DNA from 2 places in the Cupriavidus sp. USMAA2-4 genome. Region 1 is predicted to be linked to the other one. Evidence: predicted binding sites of a transcription regulator. Region 1 holds the regulator's gene; the other holds the start of a gene.
The links. The regulator FliA, encoded in region 1, starts transcription of late flagellar genes. The targets are predictions, from matches to a motif close to CTAAAGTTTNNNNNNNNNNNGCCGNTA.

Region 1 (10,166 bases):
GCGCCGCTGCTGCTGGGCGGGTGGATGTTCTCCACCAAGTCGCTCCAGCCCAACTTCGGCCGGCTGTCGCCCTTGCAGGGTCTGGGGCGCATGTTCTCCATGCAGACGCTGGCCGAGCTGCTGAAGGCGATCGCCAAATCCGTGCTGGTGGGCGGCGTGGCAGCCTGGGTGCTGTGGCGCCGGCTGCCCGAGGCCATCTCGTTGATGAACGTGCCGGTGCAGGAAGCACTGCTGCACATGCTCGAACTGGTGCTGTACTGCTCCGGCCTGGTCGTGCTGTCGCTGGTGGTCGTGGTCGGGCTGGACGTGCCCTGGCAGTTCTGGCAGTTCCACAAGAAGCTGCGCATGACCAAGGAAGAGGTCAAGCAGGAACACAAGGAAACCGAGGGCGATCCGCACGTCAAGGGCCGCATCCGCCAGCAGCAGCGCCAAGCCGCGCGCCGACGCATGATGTCCGAGGTACCCAAGGCCGATGTGGTGGTGACCAACCCGACCCACTTCGCGGTGGCGCTGCGCTATGAGGAAGGCCGCATGAGCGCACCGCGTGTGGTGGCCAAGGGCAGCGACCTGGTGGCGGCACGCATCCGCGAGATCGCGGTCGAGCATCGCGTCCCCATCCTGTCGGCGCCGCCGCTGGCGCGCGCGCTGCACCGCCATGTCGAACTGGGGCAGGAAATCCCGGCCGGCCTGTACACCGCCGTGGCCGAGGTGCTGGCCTGGGTCTTCCAGCTGAAACACTGGCACTACTCCAAGGGACCGCAGCCCGCGGCTCCCAGCAACCTTCTCGTGCCTGACGAACTCGCCGTACCGGAAAGCCGCGCATGAATGCCCTGACCTCCTTGCTGAAGCTGCCCGGCGGGCAGACCGCCGGCCAGATGCGAGCCCTGGCGGGCCCGCTGCTGATCGTGATGATCCTGGGCATGATGGTGCTGCCGCTGCCGCCCTTCCTGCTCGATCTGCTGTTCACCTTCAACATCGCCCTGTCGATCATGGTGCTGCTGGTGGGCATGTACACCCAGCGGCCGCTCGATTTCGCCGCCTTTCCCGCAGTGCTGCTGTTTTCCACGCTGCTGCGCCTGTCGCTGAACGTCGCCTCCACCCGCGTGGTGCTGCTCGAGGGCCATAGCGGCCCCGATGCCGCCGGCAAGGTGATCGAGGCGTTCGGCCACTTCCTCGTGGGCGGCAACTTCGCCGTGGGCATCGTGGTGTTCGCCATCCTGGTGGTGATCAACTTCATGGTGATCACCAAGGGCGCGGGCCGTATTGCCGAGGTGGGCGCGCGCTTCATGCTGGATTCGATGCCCGGCAAGCAGATGGCCATCGATGCCGACCTCAACGCGGGCCTGATCAACGAGGAGGGCGCCAAGAAGCGCCGTACCGAGGTGGCCCAGGAAGCCGACTTCTACGGCGCCATGGACGGTGCCAGCAAGTTCGTGCGCGGCGATGCCGTGGCCGGCCTGCTGATCATGTTCATCAACGTCGGCGCCGGCATGGTGGTCGGCATGGTGCAGCACGACCTCGACTTCGCCACGGCCGTGCGCAACTACACGCTGCTGACCATCGGCGACGGCCTGGTGGCGCAGATTCCCGCGCTGGTGATCTCCACTGCAGCCGGTGTCATCGTCTCGCGCGTGTCGAACGACGAAGACGTCGGCCAGCAGCTGACCGGCCAGCTGTTCTCCAATCCGCGCGTGCTCTATATCACGGGCGCCATCATCGGCCTGCTGGGCGTGATCCCGGGCATGCCGCACATCGCCTTCCTGCTGTTCGGCGCCGGCCTGATCTGGTTCGGGCGCTACCTGGCGCAGCGCCAGCAGGCCGACGCGCAGGCCAGCAAGAAGGGCGAGTCGCGCCCCGCGCAGGCGCAGCCGGAATCCACCGAGGCGACCTGGGACGACGTCACCATGGTCGATCCCCTGGGCATGGAAGTCGGCTACCGACTGATCCCGCTGGTGGACCGCGCGCAGAACGGCGAGCTGCTCGGCCGCATCAAGAGCATCCGCAAGAAGATGGCGCAGGAGATCGGCTTCCTGGTGCCGGTGGTCCATATCCGCGACAACCTCGAACTCAAGCCCAACGCCTACCGCATCACGCTCAAGGGCGTGGAGATCGGCAGCGGCGAAGCGGCGCCGGGGCAGTGGATGGCGATCAACCCCGGCCAGGTCAGCGGCACCCTGCCGGGCGCCGAGACGCGCGATCCGGCCTTCGGGCTGCCGGCCGTGTGGATCGACGCCGCGCACAAGGAGCGCGCGCAGGCCTTCGGTTACACGGTGGTCGATGCCAGCACCGTGGTGGCGACCCACCTGAACCACCTGATCCAGATGCACGCGGCCGAACTGCTGGGCCGCCAGGAAGTGCAGCAGCTGCTCGACCGCATCGCCAAGGAATCGCCGAAGCTGACCGAGGACCTGGTGCCGAAGACCATCTCGCTGACCGGCCTGCAGAAGGTCCTGCAGAACCTGCTGGAGGAGGGGGTACCCATCCGCGACATGCGCACCATCCTGGACGTGGTGGCGGAGCACGCGCCCAAGATCAGCGAGCCCAGCGAGCTGACCGAGCTGGTGCGCGTGGCGCTGGGCCGCGCCATCACGCAGCAGCTGTACCCGAACGGGGCGGAAATGCAGGTGGTCGGCCTCGAAGCCGGCCTGGAGCGCGTGCTGACCCAGGTGCTGAACAGCGGCGGGGGCCTAGAGCCCGGCCTGGCGGACGCCCTGCTGCAGCAATCGCGTGCCTGCGTGGAGCGGCAGGAGCAGATGGGCTACACACCCGTGCTGCTGGTGCCGCCGCCGCTGCGGGCGCTGCTGGCTCGTTTCCTCCGGCGTACGCTGCCGCAGCTCAAGGTGCTGTCGCATGCCGAGGTCCCCGACAACCGAAACATCAGGATCACCGCCGTGATCGGCGGTGCAGCATGAGGAAGGCGCGATGAGCGTAGCGAAATTCGTGGCGGCCAATGGCCGCGAGGCCCTGCGGCGCGTGCGCGAGGCGATGGGGCCTGACGCGGTGGTGCTGTCCAACCGGACCGTCGATGGCGGCGTCGAGATCGTCGCCATGCGCGACACCGATGTCGGCGCCATCTCCAGCAGCGCCCAGCTCTATGTGCCGCCCGCACCGGCGCGCGACGACGAGGCCGAGATGGGCGAGCTGCGCGGCGAGCTCAAGTCGATGCGCGCGCTGATCGAGCGCCAGTTCGCCGGCATGGGCAACGTGCCGGTGGCGACGGGCGACCCGCTGCGCGAGTCGCTCTTCACCTGGCTGGCCGGCGCGGGCTTCTCCGGGCAGCTCGCGCGCACGCTGCTGGCGCACCTGCCGGTCGGTCACGACCGCCAGTCGGCGATGGCCTGGATCCGCCAGGAGCTGGCGCGCAAGGTGCAGGTGCTGGCCGATGAGGAAGCACTCTTCGCCCAGGGCGGCGTGCTCGCGCTGATCGGGCCGACCGGCGTCGGCAAGACCACCACCACCGCCAAGCTCGCCGCGCGCTTCGTGCTCAAGCACGGTCCGGAGCGGCTGGCGTTGCTGACCACCGACAGCTTCCGTATCGGCGCGCACGAGCAGCTGCGCATCTATGGCGACATCCTCGGCGTGCCCGTGCACGCGGTGAAGGATGCGGCCGACCTGCGCTTCGCGCTGAACGCGCTGGCCGACAAGCACCTGGTCATCGTCGACACGGTCGGCATGAGCCAGCGTGACCGCAACCTGTCCGAACAGATCGCCATGCTGGCCGGCGTGCAGGCACCGGTGCAGCGCGTGCTGCTGCTCAATGGCGCCAGCCACGGCGATACGCTCAACGAGGTGGTGCACGCCTACCGGCAGGACGCCGGTCTCGGCGGTGAGCCCGGCTGCGGCCTGGACGGCTGCATCATCACCAAGCTGGACGAAGCCACGCACCTGGGATCGGTGCTCGACGTCGTCATCCGCCACCGCCTGCCGGTGTTCTACGCCTCCACCGGCCAGCGCGTGCCCGAGCACCTGGAGCTGGCGCAGGCGCCGGCCCTGGTCGAGCGCGCCTTCCTGACGCCCCGCCGCGGCTCGGTCTTCGCCGATGCGGACGTGGCCCGCCGCCAGGCCGGCGCCCTCGAGGATGCCGAGGCGCAGCGCGGTCCCGCCGCCGAGGACATGCTGCGCTCGCTGAGCGACAGTGCCGATGCGGTCGGTGCCTGCGTGGCCGAGCTCGATGCCGGTACGCAGGGTTTTCCGCTGCTGCGCGCGCTGTGGCAGCAGCGCGACGACGACGCCGCATCGCTGCGCAGCGTCGCGCAGCAGGTGCGCGAAGCTGCCTGCCGCGACCTCGGTCGCGGCTGCGATCGCCATGTGCTGGCGCTGTCCGCCACCGCCCAGTTCGCGGCTGGCGGGCGCCGGGCCCCGCACCATGTTCAGACGACCCTGTGGCTGTCGGATCGCGACGGCTTCCCGCTGGCCGCCGCCGTGAGCGGTGCACGCAACGGCAGCGGCGAAACCGAGGCCGCCACGCTGCGCGCCGCGCTGGCGGCCACGCGTACGGTCGTCAACATGGTCGATGCGCTGCCGGCTCCGGCCGTGCTGGCGCGCTGGCAGCAAGGCGGCGAACGCTGGCTGGCGCGGGCCCGCAAGGGCGCGCGCATGCTCAGCGGAGGCACGGCCTGGAAGGTCGAGGCCCTGGCCGAAACGCTGACCTTCCATGCCGTGGGCGAACTCCATGAGCAGGGCTGCGATGCCGTGCAATGGCTGGCCCAGGTGCCGGTGCGGGTGCCCGACGGTCCGCTGCAGCGCCGTGCCGGCCGCGGCAATGCCGACGGCGGCACCGATGCCTGCCTGCTGGTTTCCCGCCTGGTGGAGCGCGACAGCGGCCGCCTGCTGGACACCAGCTATCTGCTGTGCGACCCCGCCCTGGCCGATGAATCCGCGCGGCTGGCGCAGTGGGCGCGCTGGGCACTGGCCGCCGAGGCACGCTTCCGCACGCTGCGCCACGCGCTCGACCATCTTGCCCGCGGCGCCGTGCCGGCCGCGGACGAGGCGCAATGCCGCGCCGCGCTGATGGCGCTGCAGGCCGGCCTGACCGCCCTGCGTCTCGAATGCGAGCCGGGCGCCGTGGCGGCCGGCTTCCTCTCGCGCCTGGCCGGCCGCGCCGCGGGCAAGGCCGCGCAAGCGGCGCCGGGCCAGGCGCTGGTCGAAGGCCTGGCGCGCCTGCTGGCGCTGCTGGACGTGCTGGAGGGCTATCCCGTGCGCGCAAACCGTGCCGCTGCGGCGGACCCGGTCCGTGCGGATACGTCCGCTGCCGAGCAACAACTGGAATCCGTAGGAGAGTAGGTCTGTGCACACTCTGGCAACCGATCAGGCCGAGGGGCTGCGGCGCCTGCTGGCGCCGCGCGCCACACGGCACATCGCCGTGGTAGCCAGCGAGCCGGGGGCCGGCGCCACGACGGTCGCGCTCGGACTGGCCAGCGCGCTGGCCATGCAGGGCGAGCGCGTCCTGCTGGTCGACGAGGATGCCCCGGGCGCGCGCGCCGCGCACCTGGCCGGAGCCGCGCCGCGCGGCACGCTGGCCCAGGTGCTGGCCGCACAGGCGACGCTCGACCAGGCGCTCGGTGCCGCCGGGCCCAGCGGTGTCGCCGTGCTGCCCGCGGGCGCTGCCGGCCCGGCCGGCGGCGGCCTGCCGGGCACCTTCGGCGCCTTCCGCACCGTGCTGGCCGATGCCCGCGCCGACGGCCAGGGGACGCTGTCGGCGCTGGCCGGCGCCGCGCACAACCTGCTGGTGGTGATGCGCCCCGAGGCGGCCTCGATCACCGCGGCCTACGCGCGCATCAAGCAACTGCATCACCGCTACGCCATCCGCCATTTCCAGCTCGTCGTCAATGCGGCGGCGGGCGAGGGCATCGCCGGCGCGGTGGCCGGCAACCTGGCCCGCACCGCCAGCCAGTATCTCGGCATCGAGGCCTCGTGGGCCGGCTATCTGCCGCTCGATCCGCTGGTCAGGCAGAGCGAGCAGCTGGGTCGCGGCGTGGTCGATGCCTACCCCGCCGCACCGGCGACGATGGCCTTGCGCCGCATCGCCAGCAGCATCGGCGCGTGGCCCATGCGCGCCGCGTCCACCACCTTCCCCGGCGTCGCCTCGGCGACGCCTCCGACCAGCCCACGCATTCATTGACGCCGATGCCGCACGTATCGTTCCCCCAGGCCATCGACCGGGCCCAAGCCATCGGGCCCCGGTCCCTGCACGGTACGCGCGCGGCCGGCGCTGCGCTCTAGAAGCCACGAGAGTCCCACCATGTACACCGTTCAGGGAAAGCTCGAACAGACGGATCTGGTCAAGGCACACGCATCGCTGGTGCGCCGCATCGCCTTGCAACTGGCGGCCAAGCTGCCGGCCAGCGTGCAGCTCGACGACCTGATCCAGGCCGGCATGATCGGCCTGCTGGACGCGGCCAAGCGCTACGAAGACACGCACGGCGCGCGCTTCGAGACCTATGCCAGCCAGCGCATCCGCGGCGCCATGCTCGACGAGGTGCGCGCCAACGACTGGCAGTCGCGCAGCCTGCGCCAGTTCACCCGCCGCATCGAGCGGGCCATACGCAGCCTGGAGCAGAAGCTTGGCCGCACGCCCCTCGATTCCGAAGTGGCCGAGCATCTCGAGATGCCGTTGCCGGAGTACCAGCTGCTGCTCAACGAAGTGCACGGCTGCCAGCTGCTGCATTACGAGGACTTCGAGCGCTCCGGCGAAGAGGATTTCCTCGAGCGCCACCTCGGCGTCAACGAAGACAGCGACCCGCTGATGGTGCTGATGGAGAGCGGCATGCGCGAAGCGCTGATCCGCGCCATCGAGCGCCTGCCCGAGCGGGAGAAGCTGGTGCTGTCGCTGTGCTACGACCAGGAGCTGAACCTGCGCGAGATCGGCGCCGTGCTGGACGTGACCGAGTCGCGTGTCTGCCAGATCCGCGGCCAGGCCATCGCGCGCCTGCGTGGCCAGCTGCGGGGACTGCTCTGATGCGAGGGCCCGGCCGCGCCGCGCCGCGCGTGCAGGCATGCGTTGCGACGGGCGTCGCCGCACTCGGCCTGGCGACCGCCGTCCCGCCAGTCCGGGCGGACGAGGGAGGTCCCGGTCATGCCTGGCAGAGCGTGGTGCAGGGGCCGATGCTGTCCGTGCGCGGGATGCGCATACTGTCGCCTGCGCTGCGGCCCGGCGCGATGCCGGCGCTGGCGACCGGCAAGGTGACATCCGTGCGCTGGCAGTACACCTTCAGCGGCGTGCCGCCGCATGATCTCCAGGTCTACCTGTGCAATGGCAGCCGATGCGTGCTGTTGCCGGCGGCGCAAGGCCACACCGAGGCATTCCGCGGCGATGCCGCCGCACAGGATTTCACCTTTGCTTTCCTGGCACCCGGGCGTGGCGCGCTGGCGCCCGTGCTGCAGGGGCGCGCCAACCAGGTCATCGTCGACTATCGCTGATCGTTGAGAGCGGTCCGCCGCCGCTGCGGCCGGCGGCGATGTTCCGCCGCCGCTGCGGCGACACCCGCGACGCCGTCCTCGGCCGATCCGGCTCGGTTCAGCTCAGCTCAGTTCAGTTCAGTTCAAGGAAGAGGATGGCGGCGCCGGACGGCGCGGTAGCGAGGGGCGATCGTGCGACCATCGTCGCGCGGCCATGTCACCAGCCCGAGCGGGGCGCTGCGAGCGCGCGCCAGTCCCAGCCGCCGCAGTGGCCTCAGCCGCGCGCCAGGCTCAGGCCGGATGCCGCGTTCTGGGTGCGGCCGTCGCGGCCGTAGAGGCCGGCATCGATGCCGCGCTGGCGCAGTACCTGGATGGCCGCGCGCGTGTGTTCGAGATGGGTGGCGATGACCGCCGAATTCAGCGTGCTTGCCTGGTGCGCGCCGAGCGCGGCCAGGCGCAGGGTGCGCCAGGCCTGATGCACGGCGGGGTCGATGCGCAGGCCGACCAGCATGCCGTTCGGGCCGGCGCGCAAGCCGGCGGCGGCCATCTGCGCTTCGCGCGCGGCGCCCAGTTCGGCCAGCGCGGAGGCCAGCGCCGTCTTGCGGTCCAGCACCGCGCCGAGCGCCTGCGCGTCGCCGCTCTTCATCACTTCGCGTTCGTCGGCCAGGGCCTCGGCGAATGCCTTCACGGCTTCGGTTTCGCGATGCAGGATCTGGATCAGGGGCAGGCTCATGGTTTCTCCACGCGCGGCGCTCTATGCCGTTCGCTCTCGGCTCGCTGCTGGGTTCCTGCCGCGGACCGCTTACTGGCCCTGGTTCAGCTCGCGCAGCGTGGCGAGCAGACCGTCGGCAATCTTGCTCGGATCGATCTTGATCCGGCCTTCGACGATGGCCTGGCGGATTTCCTCCACGCGGGCCGTGTCGATGTCGTTGTCGCTATCCTGGCTCAGGCTGGCGCCGATCTGGCGGACCTGGGCGCTCAGGGGGCTGGTCTGCACCTCGGCTGCCGTGGCCGGGGCGGGAGCGGGGGCCGTGGTGGCGCGCGCCGTGCCTTCGGCGGGGGCGCCGGTCCTGGACGAAGTGGACTGATTGATCTTCACGACTGTTCCTTGCTGGGTTCCACATGCATATCGGACGCCCGGCCGCAAACTTTAGGGCCGCCTTGCCGCATGGGCATCGCAAGCCCGCATTGTCGCACGCCATCCCGCCGCTGCGCCGCGTACCCGGCCGCCCGGCCGGTCGCTTTGCCGCGCCTATTGCTGCAGTACCACGGTATCGCCGCTGCGCACCAGCCCGGTGACCACCTGGCCGTTCTTCAGCCGCACCTGCACCGAGCCGCCCGTCGGCGCATCATTCATCACTTTTCCTTCGCTGCTGATCTGGAAGGCCTCGCCTTCGATGGTCACCGACACGGTCTGGCCGTTGCGTACGGCGGCCGGCCGCTTGAGCAGGTCGGCGCGCAGCGGCGAGCCGGCGGCGATGCGGGTGGCGGCGACGGCACCGTTGGCCTGCGCCGGGTCGGTCACCACCGCGCGCGGCAGCATCGCGAGGTCCCCCTGGCGAGCTTGCAGGTCGGCGCTGCCGATCGGTTCGCCGGGGGCGATCGCGCGGGCTGCCACGTAGTAGTCGGTCAACACGCCGACCCGTGCCTGCACGTAGCGTATCCACGGACGTTCGCCACCGCAGCGCACGCCGACCGTGACGCGGCCCCAGGGCGAGCCGCCCGGCGGCAGGAAGGGGTCGGGCGCCTCGCATTCGGGAGCGCGGCCGCCGGAGGGCGGCACGACCTGGATGCTGACCTTGCCCGGCAGGCCGGCGCTCTGGCGCGCGAGGAACTGCTCGACCGCGCTGCGCACGGGATCGTCGGGGAAAGGTGTGGCGGGCGTGGCGCCATTGCCGGCCCTGGCGCCGGCCGGTTGCGCCGCGACGTGGGCGCCGGCCAGGGCCAGCGCCAGCGCGGGCAGCAGGCGCGTCGCGCGGAGCAGGGCGCGGAACAGGGCGCGGAACAGGGCGCGCAATGGGGCGCGCAATGGGGCGCGGAACAGCGCTCGGGACAGAGGCTTCATGTGGGTCTTCCAGCAAGTGCGCGGGCCTTGCGGCACGCAGCGGAACGTCCCGTATTGTAGGCAGCCACCCGGCGCGCTTCGGAGGGAATTGCGCGGGTTTCCGCCGCCTATTCGCGCGATTGCGCTGGCGTCGCCGCACCTACCATGGCAAGCCTGAAGAAGCATGCGCTTCCATGTTCTCCCTTCCCAGCGAGACGCAGACATGATTGACAAACTCGATGCGGCTTTCCGCTTCCAGCAGGAAGCGCTCAACCTGCGTAACCAGCGCCAGTCGGTACTGGCGGCGAACATCGCCAATGCCGATACGCCTGGCTTCAAGGCGCGTGACTACGACTTCGCGAGCACGCTGTCGCAGACCATGCAGCGCGGCGGCGCCGGCGGCGCGCAGGGCGGCCTGGTGCTGACCACCACGTCGGCACGGCACCTGCCCGCCGAGGCACCGTCGGGCACGAGCGACCGCGACCTGATGTACCGCATCCCGACACAGTCCAGCATCGACGGCAACTCCGTGGAAATGGACACCGAGCGCGTCGCCTTCGCCGACAACACCGTGGGTTACCAGTCGGACCTGACGGTGATGACGTCGAAGATCAAGACGATGCTGGCCGCGATCCAGCAGTGAGCATGCCATGGCAGCCATGAATATCTTCGACGTGGTCGGTTCGGCCATGTCCGCGCAGTCGCAGCGCATGAACGTCACCGC
Region 2 (10,166 bases), 360 kb from region 1:
ACGGCATGGAAGGCCACGGCCATGCCGGCCTCGCGCAGGTGCGCGCCCAGGACCTCGGCCACCGCCGTCACGCCAGCCTCCTGGCGGCTGCCGCTGTCGATGTCGACGATGCGCTGCAGCAGCGCCTGCATGGCCGACTCGCGGCCGGCCAGCCAGGCCAGCACCGCTTCCTCTTCTTTATCCATGCCACTGTCCCTGGCCGGTACGAACTCGTTCACTTCGTTCACTTCGTTCTCTTGCATGCGGCTTGTGCTCCGGACGGCGGGTCCCGTCGATGATTCGACCATTGCAAACGTGATACGATCATGCAATACGTATTGCAAACATGTCAAGCCGATGAAATCCTCCAAGCCGGCCACGCCGGACGACGCCACCCTGCTGGACCGACTGGCCCGCGAGGCGGCCACGCTGACGGCGCGGGAACGCGAACTGGCGGCCGCGCTGGGCCAGGGCTATCCGCATGTGCTGCTGGAATCGGCCACCGCGCTGGCCGCGCAGCACGGCACCAGCGCCTCGACCGTGGTCAGGCTGTTCGCCAAGCTGGGCTACGCCAGCTATGCCGACGCGCAGCGCGAAGCGCGCGCCAGCGTGACGGCGGCGCTGCCCACCGCCGGCCTGCGCGCGCCCGCCGCCATCGGCGCCAAGCGCACGCTGCGCGACTGCCTGGACGATGCCCTGCGCCACGACCAGCACAATCTCGCCGCCACCCATGAATCGCTGGATCTTGCGGCCTTCGAGGCCATCGCGCACCTGCTCGCCACGGCCAAGGGCCGCATCTTCGTGCTGGCGCAGAAGAACAGCGCGCCGGTCAGCGCCTGGCTGGCGCTGCACCTGAACATGTGCCGGCCCGACGTGCACGAGCTCGGCGCCGGTGCGGTCACGCCGACCGACGGCGTGCTCTGGCTCAAGCCGGACGACGTGCTGCTCGCCTTCAGCATCCGGCGCTATTCGCGCGCTCCGGTCAGCATCGCGCGCGTCTTCCGCGCACAGGGCGCCCGCGTCGTCGCCCTGTGCGACAGTCCGGCCGCGCCGCTGGTGCCGCTGGCCGACCACCACCTGCTGGTGCGCACCGCCAATGCCTCGCCCTTCGATTCCTACACGGCGGCGTTCTTTCTCTGCAATGCGCTGGTGTCGGCGGTGGTGCAGTTGCGCAAACCCGCCACCATCGATGCGCTGCAGCGCCGCGACGCGCTGTGGGAAGCCTTCGCCTCGGACCTGGTCGAAAGCACGCGCAAAGGCTGAGTGGAAACCCGCCGGTCGCACCGGCGCCCGGTGTCCTGAATCAGGGCTTCAAGCGTCGGAACACCGGCCGGCATCCCGCCGCAGCCACCTTGGCATGTCGGCCACGATCTGCCGCAGCAGGCTGGCCGCGGCCGGCGTCAGCGCCCGGCCCTGGCGCGACACCACCTGGACCTGCCCCTGCGACAGCAGCGGGTTGCCCATCGGCAGCGACACCAGCCGCTCGTCGCCATAGGACGACCATTGCGCGATGCGCGTGCACAGCGCGTAGCCAAGCCCGCCCATGACGAAGTGCCCGAGCGCGCTGAACGAGGAGGTGGTCAGCATCGACGGCAGGCGCACGCCTTCGCTGATCTCGGCGGCCTCGATATGCTGGCGCACGCCGAAGGTGCGGTGCAGCGTGGCCCCCGCATAGGGCAACAGATCCTGCAGCCGCAGCGGGCCGCGCTGCCGCGCCAGCGGGTGGGAGGCCAGCACCTGGGCTTCGATCGGCTGGGCATAGACATGGTGAGCGCGCAGCCGCGCATCGTGCGGCGGCTGGAACACCATGCCGATGTGGGCGGTGCCGTCGACGATGCGGCGCACGATGTCGTCGGTGCTGGCCACGTCGAGGTCCACGGTGATGCCGGGATGGGCCTGCATGAAAGTGCGCAGGCTATGGTGCATCATCCACTCGACGAAGCCCTCGCCGGCGACGATGTCGATATGCCCGCGCGCCACCTTCTCGATGCTGTCCATCTCGGCCAGCAGTTGCTGTTGCTGCCCCTGCTGGCTGCGCGCATAGGCCGCCAGCAGGTGGCCGGCCTCGGTGGCCATCACGCCGCGCCCATGGCGCTCCAGCAGGCGCGTGCCGCACTCCTTCTCCAGCACGCCGATGGCCCGGCTCACCGCCGACGGATCCATGTCCAGCACCTCGGCCGCGCCGCGCACCGAACCGCTCTCCAGCACCTGCATGAAGTAGCGCACGCGGCGCGTGTCGAGCCGATCGTCCATCAGCGTCATGGCAAGTCTCCGTCTTCGGGTCTTCCGGTCATGCGGTCATGCGGTCATGCGGTCTTCTCGAGCGCGGCGGGCGCGGCGGGCGCGGCACGTGCCTCGCGCCGGTCGCGCCGGTCGCGCCGGTCGCGCCGGTCGCGCCGGTCGCGCCGGTCGCGCCGGTCGCGCCGGTCGCGCCGGTCGCGCCGGTCGCGCGAGTGTTGCATTGAATGCAACAAGTTTCCCATATCCCGATCATTGATGAAACGCCCGTGGCTCGGAATACTTGTGCACTGCCCGCCGGCTGGCGGTCCGCTCACGGACCGCGATGACCGTGAGTCCGCCCGCCGCGGCCCGCCGGGCCCCTTAGCGAGACATGCCATGACCCACTCCCTGTCCCCCGGCGCCGCCGCGCCGTCCGCGCCCGGCCTCGGCGCCGTCACCGCCTTCGCCAAGTTCCGCCTGTTCGCCGTCACCCTCGCGGTGGTGGCGCTGGCCGAAGCCATCGGCCCGCTCCAGTTCAAGCTCGGTCCCGGCCGCGTGGTGCTGATGCCGATGATGTGGTCGCTGCTGATGGCCGCCGCCCTCGGCATCGCCAGCCGGCGCCTGCCGCGCCCGCTGTCGGTCGGCCCCGGCCTGCAGGCGCTGGCCACCGGCCTGCTCAATGCGGGGCTGCTGCTGTTCGTGGTCAAGCTCGGCCTCACCGTCGGCGTGGCGCTGCCCAAGGTCAGGGCGGCGGGCTGGGCCCTGCTGTTCCAGGAGTTCGGCCATGCACTCGGCACCCTGGCCCTGGGCCTGCCGCTCGCGCTGCTGCTCGGCCTCAAGCGGGAGGCGGTCGGCGCCACCTTCTCGGTGGGGCGCGAGGGCAATATCGCCATCATCAGCGAGAAGTACGGCATGGATTCGCCCGAAGGCCGCGGCGTGCTGGCGGAGTACATCACCGGCACGGTGCTGGGCGCGCTCTTCATCGCCATCCTGGCCGGCTTCCTCAGCAGCCTGCACGTGTTCGACCCGCGCTCGCTGGCCATGGGCGCGGGCGTCGGTTCGGGCAGCCTGATGGCGGCCGCCGTGGGCGCCATCCTGGCCCAGCACCCCGCCGAGCACGCGGCCGACATCACCGCCATCGCCGCCGCCTCCAACCTGCTGACCTCGGTGGCCGGCTTCTATTTCACGCTGTTCCTGTCGCTGCCGCTGTGCTCCTGGCTGTACGGCAAGCTCGAACCGGTGCTGGGCCGCCTCTCGCCGCGCCAGGCCGCCACCGGCAGCGCCAGCCTGGGCGCCGCCGTGCTGCCCGCGCACGGCCTGTCCGGCGCCGATACCATGCTCGGCTGGGCAGTGGTCGGCGCAGGTGTGCTGGTCGGCAACCGCCTCTCCTACCAGGTGCCGGTGCTGGTCTCGCTGGAAGGCGTGCTGGCCGTCGTCGCGCTGGTGGCGGCGTGCCACCTTGCCAAGCGCCTGCTGCCGCGCCTGCCGCTGCTGCTGATGCTGTCCATCGCCGCCACGCTGGCCGGCGTGCCGGGCCTGTTCCCCTTCTCCGATGCGCTCGTCGCGCTGGCCGACAAGCTCAACTTCATGACCTTCACCACGCCCGTGCTGGCGCTGGCCGGCTTCTCCGTGGCCAAGGACCTGCCCATCTTCCGCCAGCTCGGCTGGCGCATCGTGGTGGTCTCGCTGACCGCCACCGCCGGCACCTTCCTCGGCGCGACGCTGATCGCCGAGTGCTTCCACTGACCCGCATCGACGTCAAGACTTCAACACACCAAGACTTCCAGGAGCCCGAGCAGCCATGTACCGCGACCCTGACATCGCCGACGACATCCGCCAGAGCATGGTGGACTGGCGGCGCGACATCCACGCCTCGCCCGAAACCGCCTTCGAGGAGCACCGCACCGCCAATATCGTGGCGCATGCGCTCGAACTGATGGGGATCGAGGTCCACCGCGGCCTGGCCACCACCGGCGTGGTCGGCACCCTGCGCCACGGCGAGGGCCCCAGCATCGCGCTGCGCGCCGACCTCGACGCGCTCAATATGCAGGAGCTCGGCAGCGCTGCGCACGCCTCCACCTGCGCCGGCAAGATGCACGCCTGCGGGCACGACGGCCACACCGCCATGCTGCTCGGCGCGGCCGCCCACCTGGCGCGCCACAAGCCTTTCCGCGGCACCGTGCACTTCGTCTTCCAGCCCGCCGAGGAGAACGAGGGCGGCGGCCGCGTGATGGTGCAGGAGGGCCTGTTCGACAAGTTCCCTGCCGACGCCGTCTACGGCATGCACAACTTCCCCCAGCTGCCGCGCGGCAAGTTCGCCATCCGCCCCGGCACCATGACCGCCTTCCTCGACAACTTCGAGATCACCATCACCGGCAAGGGCTCGCACGGCGCCCAGCCGCACCACGGCATCGACCCCGTGGTGGTCTCGGCCCAGCTGGTGATGGCGCTGCAGACCATCGCCAGCCGCCGCACCGACGCCAACGACGCGGTGGTGGTCAGCATCACGCAGATCCACGGCGGCGACACCTGGAACGTGATTCCCGAATCCGTGGTGCTGCGCGGCACCACGCGCTCGCTCGACCCGGCCGTGCGCGAGCGCACCCAGCAGGCCATGCAGCAGATCTGCACCGGCGTGGCGCTGACGCACGGCGCACGCATCGCGCTGGATTTCCGCCCCGGCTACCCGGGCGTGGTCAACACGCCGGAGGAGACCGCGGCGGCGGTCGGCGCGGCGGCCAGCCTGGTCGGTACCGGCAACGTCAAGACCGACGTCAAGCCGGCCATGGGCTCGGAGGACTTCGCCTTCATGCTGGAGCAGCGCCCTGGCGCGTATATCGGCATCGGCGCCGGCGAAGGGCCCGACGATCCGCCGTTGCACAACCCCTACTACGACTTCAACGACCGCATCCTGCCGCTGGGCGCCGCCTACTGGGCCAGGCTGGTCGAGCGGCAGCTGCCGCTGGCCTGAAGCCGGATCCTCCTCAAGCCATGTTCCTGTCCGTCTTCGACATCTTCAAGATCGGCATCGGCCCGTCCAGCTCGCACACGGTGGGACCGATGCGCGCCGCCCTGCTGTTCGCGCGCGCCTTGCACGCGCAGGACCTGCTGCCCGCGGTGGCGCGGCTGCAGGTGGACCTGTACGGCTCGCTGGGCGCGACCGGGCGCGGGCACGCCACCGATACCGGCGTGCTGCTCGGCCTGATGGGCGAGGCGCCGGAGACGGTCGATCCCGACGCCGTGGCCACGCGCGTGGCGGCGGTGCGCCACGACGGCAGCCTGCCCCTGCTCGGCACGCACCGGATTGCCTTCGACGTCCGCCGCGACCTCGCCTTCCGCGGCGAGCGCGTGCTGCCCGCACACCCCAACGCGATGCGCCTGGCCGCCTTCGACGCCGGCGGCACGGCACTGCGCGAGGCCGAGTACTACTCGGTCGGCGGCGGCTTCGTCATCGAGCAGGGCGCCGCGCCAGGCGGTGCAGACGCGCGGCCCGTGCCGCCCTGCGTGTTCCACAGCGGCGATGAACTGATCGCGCTGGCGCTGGCACGCCGCCGCAGCATCGCCGCCCTGATGCTGGCGCGCGAATGCGCCTGGCAGCCGGCGGCCAAGGTGCGCGAAGGGCTGCGGGAGATCTGGCAGGTCATGCAGGCATGCGTGCAGCGCGGCCTCGGCCTGCGCGGCGCGGCACCGCAGACCCTGCCCGGCGCGCTGCGCATGCGGCGCCGCGCCCCCGAGCTCTACCGCGCGCTGGCGCAGGGCGGCGCCGCCGGCGCCGATCCGATGGCGGCGCTCGACTGGGTCAATGCCTGGGCCATGGCGGTCAACGAGGAGAACGCCGCCGGCGGGCGCGTGGTCACGGCGCCGACCAACGGCGCGGCCGGCATCGTGCCGGCGGTCCTGCACTACTACATGCGCTTCGTGCCGGGGGCCGACGAGGAAGGCATGGTGGACTTCCTGCTGACCGCCGCCGCCATCGGCATCCTCTACAAGACCAATGCGTCCATCTCCGGGGCCGAGGTCGGCTGCCAGGGCGAGGTCGGCGTGGCCTGCTCGATGGCGGCCGCGGGGCTGGCGGCCGCCCAGGGCGGCACGCCGCAGCAGGTGGAGAATGCCGCCGAGATCGGCATGGAACACAACCTGGGCCTGACCTGCGACCCGGTCGGCGGCATGGTGCAGATCCCCTGCGTCGAGCGCAACGCCATGGGCGCGGTCAAGGCCATCAACGCGGCGCGCATGGCGCTGCGCGGCGACGGCAGCCACTACGTCTCGCTCGACACCGTGATCCGTACCATGAAGCAGACCGGCGAGGACATGAAGGCCATCTACAAGGAAACCTCGCTCGGCGGCCTGGCCGTCAACGTGGTCGAGTGCTGACGGCGGGCGCCCGCGCGCTCCCGGCGCGGCGCGCTCAGCAACCGAAGCGCTGCGCCAGCTCGCCGAAGTCCGCCGCGACCACGTCCCAGTCCTGCTCGGCGGCCAGGTCGGTGGACTGGGCCGGGCCATGCTCGCGCGGACGCGCCACGAAGGCCGTGGACAGGCCGCAGGCGCGTGCCGCGGCGAGATCGCCGTTGTGCGCGGCGACCAGGCACAGTTCGGCCGGCGCCAGTCCCAGGATCTCCGCGGTCTGCAGGTAGACCGCCGGCGAAGGCTTGTAGTCGCGCACCACCTCGGCGCCGAGGATGGCGTCCCAGGGCAGGCCGGCGCGTTTGGCGATGTCCACCATCAGGCGGATGTTGCCGTTCGACAGCGGCGCGATGATGAAGCGCTGCTTGAGCCGTTGCAGGCCCTCGCGGCTGTCCGGCCACGGGTCGAGGCGGTGCCAGGCCAGGTTGAGCGCATCGAGCTCCGCGCCCGGGATGCGCGCCACGTCGGCGCCGAGGCCGGCCAGCGCACGCACCAGGTTCTCCCGGTGCAGCACATCGAGCCGCACGAAACCGCGCCGGCCGCTGCGCACCTCGGCCATCGCCGGCACATATTCGCGCCGCCAGGCGTCGGCGAAGGCCTCCGGCTCCACCGCGAGTCCGTGCCGCGCGAGGAAGGGCGCGGCCTCGCGGGCCACGCAGGTCCGCCAGTCGACGACCGTGCCGAACACATCGAACACCAGTGCGCGCACCGTCTGGCTGAGATCGCCTGCCATGCTTGTTCTCCTGTTGTGGTGGAAGAGGGTCCGATGCGGGCCGCGATGCCCGCAGGCTTGCGCGGATCATACCCGTGCGCGGCGAAACGCGCCGGCGCGGCCCGGACGTGTATCCTCTCGCTCCGGACCTTCGCCGCGACGCCGCCGGACATTTTCGATGCCGATCCGATGCCACCTCTGACCCGCCCGAGCGCCGCCCTGGGCCTCGCCACCCTCGCCACCCTCGCGGCCCTCGCCAGCCCGGGCACGGCGCGCACCGCCGAGCCGGACTGCGCGGCACCCGGCACGCCGGCCGCGCGGCTGATCTGCGAGCACGCGCTGCTGGCCATGGGCAATGGCCGCATCCGCGCCCAGCAGCAGCGCCTGCTGCAGGCCGGCGCGATCCGCCAGGCGGAGATCGACGCCTTCCTCGCGCGGCGCGATGCCTGTACCACGGTGGCCTGCCTGGACACGCTGTTCTCGCAATGGAACCAGCGGGCGGCACGGCTGCGCGCAGACCGGCGCGCGCCCTGAGGCTCCCGCCACCAGGACCGCCGCCGATCCCCCGCCCCCCTCCTGAATCGCCCCGGTCGCCCGCCATGGCACCGGAATCCCCCTCATTTCTCCGCTAAAGATCGCCAGGCCCCGTCCGATAATGCAGGATGGAGACAGATGAAGTCTCTCCGCATGTCATACATTCCCCCGCCTGGCGGGAAGGAAGCGCCCGCGCGGCGGCCGGCCTGGAGCCGGCACCGCGATCGGTCCGGGCGCTCGCAACGGGGGAAGGCCGGGCTCCGCCAATGAACGCGCAAGCCGGCCGCCGGTGCCAGTCACCGGCGTGCCGCCATTGCCGCACGGCGTCCGGTCCTGGCGTGCCGGCTACACAGTGAAGAACTCAAAATTCGAAGGGTAACGCCGATGGCATCCATCACCTCTCTGGGCGTCGGGTCGGGTCTCGACCTGAACACGCTGCTCACCAAGCTGTCCGCGGCGGAAAGCAAGCCGCTCGATCTGTTGAAGAACAAGCAGGCCGCCTACCAGGCCAAGGTATCGGCCTACGGCAACGTCAAAAGCATGCTGGCCGCCTTCCAGGCGTCCGCCAAGAAGCTGGCGGACACGGCCACCTTCAGCGTGACCAAGGCCTCGGTCGGCTCGACGGAGATCCTGGGCGCGGCCACCGCATCCAATGCGACGCCGGGCAGCTACACCGTGAACGTCAAGAGCCTGGCCCAGGCCCAGTCGCTGGTCGCCGCCGGCCAGGCCAGCCAGACCCGGGCCATCGGCACCGGCACCCTGGTGTTCGACTTCGGCTCGGTCAGCGGCTACGACGAGGACCCTGCTTCGCCGACCTACGGCACCTACGTCAATCCCGCCTTCAGCGCCACCGCGGACGCCACCAAGAAAGTCACCATCGACAGCAGCAACAACACGCTGCAGGGCATCCGCGACGCCATCAACAAGGCCGGCATCGGCGTCACCGCCAGCATCGCCAACGACGGCAGCAACACGCCCTACCGCATCGTGCTGACCTCGGACAAGACGGGGGCGGCGACGACCATGCGCATCAGCGCCAGCTCGCCCGAACTGCAGGGCCTGCTCGGCTACGATCCGGAGCAGGCCAACCAGCCCAGCGGGGTCAGGGAAACCGTGCGCGGCACCAACGCCAACCTGACCATCAACGGCATGGCGGTCACCAGCGCCAGCAACACCGTCGCCGACGCCGCGCAGGGCGTGACGCTGACGCTCAACAAGGTGGGTACCACCAGCCTGAGCGTCACGCGCGACCTCGACAACGTCAAGTCGGCCGTGCAGGCCTTCGTCAGCGCCTTCAACAACCTGCACAACATGGCAGGCAAGCTGACTGCCGTCGACAGCACCACCAAGACGGGTTCGGTGCTGACCGGCGACGGCGTGCTGCGCGGCATCCAGACCAAGCTGCGCAACATCCTCAACGCCTCGGCGGGCAGCGCTGCGGGCGGCATCAGCAACCTGGCACAGATCGGCCTCTCGTTCCAGAAGGACGGCTCGCTCGCCATCGACGACACCAAGCTGAGCAAGGCGCTCAAGGACAATGTCAGCGGCGTCACGCGCCTGTTCGTCGGCGAGGGCAAGGCCGATGGCTATGCCAAGCAGATCAGCACGGCGATCGACGACCTCAACGGCGACAAGGGCGCGCTCAAGCTCGCCACCGACGGCCTGGACAAGTCGCTGAAGGACCTGCAGAAGGACTACACCAAGACGCAGGACAACATCAATGCCAACATGGAGCGCTATCGCGCGCAGTTCGCCAAGCTGGACCTGGTGGTGCAGCGGATGAACCAGACCAGCAGCTACCTGACGCAGCAGTTCAACGCCATCAACAACACCAATAACAACAAGAACTGAGCGGGACGGCCGTCGATCGCGGCCGGCAACGAAGAAGGGGCGCCCGCGGGCGCCCCTTCTTACCTTGGCGCGCGCGGGCCGGCCGCGCGCCGCCCGGCGTCAGATCACGCCTTGCGCCAGCATGGCGTCGGCCACCTTGACGAAGCCGGCGATATTGGCGCCCTCGACGTAGTTGATGTAGCCGCCGTCCTTCTGGCCGTGGTGGATGCAGTTCTGGTGGATATCCTTCATGATCGCGTGCAGCTTCTCGTCGACCTCGGCATGGTGCCAGGACAGCCGCATCGCGTTCTGCGACATCTCCAGCCCGGAGGTGGCCACGCCGCCGGCGTTGCTGGCCTTGCCCGGTGCATAGAGGATGCGCGCCTCCAGGAAACGGTCGACCGCCTCCAGCGTGGACGGCATGTTCGCGCCCTCGGCCACGCAGAACACGCCGTTGGCCAGCAGGCGCTCGGCGTCGGCGCCGTTC

Region 2: fliD (flagellar filament capping protein FliD) is a predicted target of FliA. The motif match lies at 7,944-7,970, and genes of this name have one in related genera.

What each region holds. Positions count from the first base shown of each region.
Region 1 covers NZ_CP017749.1:2,013,220-2,023,385, forward strand. Annotated here, with positions in the region: gene flhB (flagellar biosynthesis protein FlhB) at 1-825, shown strand, start outside; gene flhA (flagellar biosynthesis protein FlhA) at 822-2,912, shown strand; gene flhF (flagellar biosynthesis protein FlhF) at 2,923-5,283, shown strand; gene BKK79_RS28935 (MinD/ParA family ATP-binding protein) at 5,288-6,121, shown strand; gene BKK79_RS28940 (RNA polymerase sigma factor FliA) at 6,242-6,958, shown strand; gene BKK79_RS28945 (flagellar protein FlhE) at 6,958-7,419, shown strand; gene BKK79_RS28950 (flagella synthesis protein FlgN) at 7,673-8,131, opposite strand; gene flgM (flagellar biosynthesis anti-sigma factor FlgM) at 8,201-8,497, opposite strand; gene flgA (flagellar basal body P-ring formation chaperone FlgA) at 8,651-9,463, opposite strand; gene flgB (flagellar basal body rod protein FlgB) at 9,666-10,085, shown strand; gene flgC (flagellar basal body rod protein FlgC) at 10,093-10,166, shown strand, end outside.
Region 2 covers NZ_CP017749.1:2,369,151-2,379,316, reverse strand. Annotated here, with positions in the region: gene BKK79_RS30480 (M20 family metallopeptidase) at 1-185, opposite strand, end outside; gene BKK79_RS30475 (MurR/RpiR family transcriptional regulator) at 337-1,242, shown strand; gene BKK79_RS30470 (LysR family transcriptional regulator) at 1,291-2,232, opposite strand; gene BKK79_RS39510 (hypothetical protein) at 2,286-2,441, opposite strand; gene BKK79_RS30465 (DUF3100 domain-containing protein) at 2,596-3,945, shown strand; gene BKK79_RS30460 (M20 aminoacylase family protein) at 4,001-5,170, shown strand; gene BKK79_RS30455 (L-serine ammonia-lyase) at 5,191-6,573, shown strand; gene BKK79_RS30450 (haloacid dehalogenase type II) at 6,608-7,336, opposite strand; gene BKK79_RS40705 (hypothetical protein) at 7,505-7,849, shown strand; gene fliD (flagellar filament capping protein FliD) at 8,234-9,700, shown strand; gene gdhA (NADP-specific glutamate dehydrogenase) at 9,800-10,166, opposite strand, start outside.